Regions from separate parts of the Sphingobium sp. TomTYG72 genome, predicted to be linked through region 1. Evidence: riboswitches for the same ligand, from Rfam matches in the RefSeq annotation. Region 1 holds a riboswitch; the other holds the start of a gene.
The links. A riboswitch is a leader RNA that binds a small molecule or an ion and turns the genes downstream of it on or off. The one in region 1 is predicted to bind cobalamin.
Positions count from the first base shown of each region.

Region 2: another riboswitch for cobalamin. It lies ahead of ACZ5U1_RS06205 (TonB-dependent receptor); the one in region 1 lies ahead of ACZ5U1_RS13545 (DUF1636 domain-containing protein).

Region 1 covers NZ_AP027337.1:30,092-32,289, reverse strand. The annotation lists gene ACZ5U1_RS13550 (formate dehydrogenase accessory sulfurtransferase FdhD) at 1-750, shown strand, start outside; cobalamin riboswitch at 797-986, shown strand; gene ACZ5U1_RS13545 (DUF1636 domain-containing protein) at 1,147-1,554, shown strand; gene cobT (nicotinate-nucleotide--dimethylbenzimidazole phosphoribosyltransferase) at 1,551-2,198, shown strand, end outside.
Region 2 covers NZ_AP027336.1:1,221,366-1,223,563, forward strand. The annotation lists gene ACZ5U1_RS06200 (recombinase family protein) at 1-249, opposite strand, end outside; cobalamin riboswitch at 491-734, shown strand; gene ACZ5U1_RS06205 (TonB-dependent receptor) at 912-2,198, shown strand, end outside.

The DNA of each region.
Region 1 (2,198 bases):
CCCGACGGCGAGGCATCGCCGGTGACGCGCGAGTTGGCGGAGGAAGCGCCTGTCGCGATCGAGTTCAACGGCGTTGGCTATGCCGTGTTGATGGCGACGCCGACCGATGTTGCGGAACTGGTGCAGGGGTTTGCGTTGGCCGAGCGGCTGGTCATCCCATCCGACGCGCCGCTTGACGTCGATGTCCATGCTACGGAGCAGGGCTTGGTCGCACGGGCTACGCTGCCGGAAGACCGGGTCGAGGGGCTGCTAGGCCGGGTCCGTCATCGCGTCTCCGATTCCTCCTGTGGTCTGTGCGGCGTTGAAAATCTGGAACAGGCGCTGCGTCCCTTGCCTGCCGTGACTGCCCGATCGGACGCGAGCCGGGAAGCGATCTTCGGTGCCCTGCACGATCTTGCCGCGCATCAGCCGCTTAATCGGCAAACTGGCGCGGTCCATGTGGCGGCGTTGGCCGGGACGGATGGTGCCATCCGCCTCGCCTATGAAGATGTGGGCCGCCACAATGCCTTCGACAAGCTGATCGGGGCCATGCGGCGGGGGCAATTGTCGTGGGATGGCGGCTTCGCGCTGTTGTCCTCCCGCTGTTCCTTTGAGCTGGTGGAAAAGGCGGCGCTCGCCAATTGCCCCCTGCTCGTCACCATCTCCGCTCCCACGCGTTTGGCAGCCGAGCGCGGGGCCAGCGCCGGATTGCCGATCGTCGTGCTTGCCCGGCCCGATGCCGTGCTGGCGGCGGGTGACCTGCCCGACTGACGTAAACCGCTTCATCTACCGCTTGCGGGCTTGGCCCCGTCTCTTTATCAGCAGCCCCGCGACAGGTTCCCCTCGGGGATCAAAAGGGAAGTCGGGTGTAATGCCCGCGCTGCCCCTGCAACTGTAAGCGGTGAGTGGACCGGCCACGCAGCCATTGGGGGAGCTTTTCCCCCGAGAAGGCGGCCGGTGCGCAGCGACCCGTGAGCCAGGAGACCTGCCTGCCGCAGTCGTTCTTCGACCGGACAGGGTGTGCCGGACGAACGGGGTTCCCCTCGCGGACGACAGCCACCGCCTTGCTCGCCTTCGGGCGGGGCAGGGCCGTTTGCGGTTCGATTTTGCGGGGAGGACCATGATGACGGTCTTTCATGTTCACATGGTTATGGAAGTGCGCCGCTGATGCTGTGCGCGGTCGAAAACGGGGCGTCGGTGGTGGTCTGCTCGACCTGCCGCCTGTCCGCTGATCAGCGGGAAGATGGGGCAGGACAACGCGGCGGCGCGTTGCTGGTCGCGGCCATGCGCGACCTTCAGGCGGCCGAGCCTGCTTATGATGCGGTTGCCGTGCAGGACATGCCCTGCCTCTTCGCCTGCCAGCGCCATTGCACCGTCCATGTGCGAGGTCCCGGCAAGGTCGGCTATGTGCTGGGCGATTTCACCCCGGACGCAGATGCCGCCCGCGCGATCCTCGATTACGCCCTGCGCCACGCTGTGAGCGAGGAAGGCGTCGTTCGCTACGCCGAATGGCCGCAGGGGGTGAAGGGCCATTTCATCGTTCGCACCCCGCCTGAAGGCTTCGTCTGCACATGATCCGCTTTCAGGATCGCGCTGGATTTCAGAACGCGCTGGCCACGCTTCCAGAACCGGACGAAGCGGCGATCGAAGCGGCAGCGACGCGGCAGGCCTCCTTGACAAAACCCGCCGGATCGCTCGGCCGCCTGGAGGAGATTGCCCTCTTCATGGCTGGCTGGCAAGGTTACGAACGCCCGCGCGCCGACCGCATCCGCGCCGCCATCTTCGCGGGCAATCATGGCGTCGCCGCGCGTGGTGTCAGCGCCTTCCCGCCTTCCGTCACCGCGCAGATGGTCGCGAACTTCCAGGCAGGTGGCGCCGCGATCAACGCGCTTGCGGGCGCCTGCGGAGCCGAGCTGGTCATCGTCCCGCTCGCTCTCGACCGGCCGACCGCTGACATATGCGAAGCCCCCGCGATGACGGAAGCGGAATGCCTCGAAGCCCTGAACGCAGGCGCCGCCGCCGTCGTGCAAGATTGCGACCTGTTCTTCGCAGGTGAAATGGGCATCGCCAATACCACGCCCGCCGCCGCACTGTGCCTTCAATCCTTCGGCGGCGAGGCCCAGGATTGGACGGGGTGGGGCACCGGCATCGATGCAGCAGCCCTCACCCGCAAGACCCAAGCCGTCCAGATCGCGCATGCCCTGCATGCCCCCCATTGC
Region 2 (2,198 bases), on a different replicon from region 1:
CGAGCCGCCGAAGTCGAGGATACGCAGGCCGACGCCCTTTGCCTCCAATCTGCCGACGATGCTCAGAAGGTCGGTAGTGGAACGTGCGAGCCGGTCGAGGCGCGTAACCACGAACACGTCGCCCTCGCGGACGAAATCTAATGCCGCACCCAGTTGCTCCCGCGCCGCGACCGAAGACACCATCTCACGGAAAATTCGTGTGCAACGCGTTGCAAGGAGTTGAGCCTCCTGCGCCTCTAGTCCCGCCACTTGCTCCGATGTGCTGCTGCGACAATAGCCTACCAGCAATGCTTCCTCCTATCTTGAACTGGAAAAAGCCTACCTGCTGGCGCAGCGCACACCAGCTCGAAGTGTATTATTGGATCAATACGGATAAAAGCGTTCATCCGCCCCGGCTTGGTTTGCCAGCAAAGTGGCCCCGTGAGGATGGCGCTTGCAGAGTGATAGCCTGCCCGTTATTGGGATCGCCGCTCGGCGCGCCTTACGGCGTTCCGAGCATGATCGCGCCGGTGCCTCGAAAGAGGCTTAAAAGGGAACGCGGTGAGGATGGCCCCGGCCGTCCAAATCCGGGGCTGTCCCTGCAACTGTAAGCGGCGAGCGCAATGCACATCGCTTCTTCTCAAGCGAGAGGGAGCAGCCACTGGACCGGACGCTAAATCCTGCGAGGTCTGGGAAGGCCGTGCATCAAGCTATGACCCGCGAGCCAGGAGACCTGCCAGCGTCTGGTCGCTCTTGCCCGGTCCAGGGGATGGCCAAGGCACGGTATCTTTCCGTTTGAGCGACGAACGGGCGGTGGAGGCCGCATCGGTTCGCGTGGCGGTCGCTTCATGGCGTCCGGCTGCTGACGCGTGCCGACCGTCGTTGGCGGCACGTCTCCACCCGAATGTCGCGTGACGCCGGGAAGACATGCAATGGAATGGAAGAATGTAGGATACTGGCTGGCCACAGGGCTGGCCGCCACCACGACGCAGCAGGCCAGCGCGGAAACCGCCGCTGATAGTTCAGCCGAAATCATCGTATCGGGCGTTCGGCCGGGCGCATTACTCCAAGAAACCGAGACCGGATCGCGCTTGAGGCTGACCGCTCTCGAAACGCCAGCCAGCGTCGCACAGATTGATGGTGACGCGATCCGCGCTCGCGGCGATCTGGATATAATGTCGGCGGTCACCCGTGCGCCGGGCGTCACCACCTCCGCCAATCCGGGCAATGGCGGCACGGCCCTGTCGCTGCGCGGCTTCTCCGGCCAAGGTTCGGTGCTGCAACTGGTTGATGGCGTCCGGCTGTTCCCGGTCGCGGGCACGATCACCTTCCCCACCGACCCGTGGAATGTCGAGCGCATCGAGTTGCTGAACGGCCCCGCTTCCGTCCTTTACGGACAGGGCGCACTGGGCGGCGCGGTGAACATCATCACCAAGTCCCCCAATGCCGAACGCACGGAATTTGACGCGGAAGCAGGCTACGGATCGCAGGATAGCTGGCGCGCGGCAGCAGGTGTCGGTGGGCCGCTTGGGGATATGCTTTCCTACCGGCTCGACGTCAGCTACCGGGCATCAGACGGCTATGTCGACCGTGGCAATTCCAAGAGCCTTGCCCTCTCCGGCGCGCTGCGTTTCCGGCCCAGCGACAGCTTCACGCTCACCCTGCGCAACGACTATGGCAATCAGCGGCCGATGGAATATTTCGGCACGCCGCTGATCGACGGCGAACTGGTGAACGGCAATCGGCGGCGCAACTATAATGTCGCTAACGCCAGTCTGCACTACCGCGACAACCGCACCACGCTCACCGCCGACTGGACGGTGGCCGAAGGCATCACCCTCTCCAACGCCGCCTATCGCCTCACCAGCAAGCGGCTGTTCAAAAATCTGGAGAGCTATTTCTACAATAGCGGCACTGGCCAGATCGACCGGATGGACAATCTGGGTATCTTCCACGACCAGACCCAATATGGCGATCAGGCGACCGTCCGCATCAGCAAGCCGATTGCGGGCCTGAAAAACGATCTGGTCGTCGGTTTCGACGCCAATCTCATCAAGCTCACCTATTCCAACGATTTTGGATCGGACAGCCAAGAGGATGCGGTTGATCCGTTCGACTTCGATCCCGGCCTGTTCTACGACACGCAGGGAATTGCGCCTCGCTACCGCAGCCGCACCAATGAATATAGCTTCTTTGCCGAAGACCGCTTGGCGTTGACC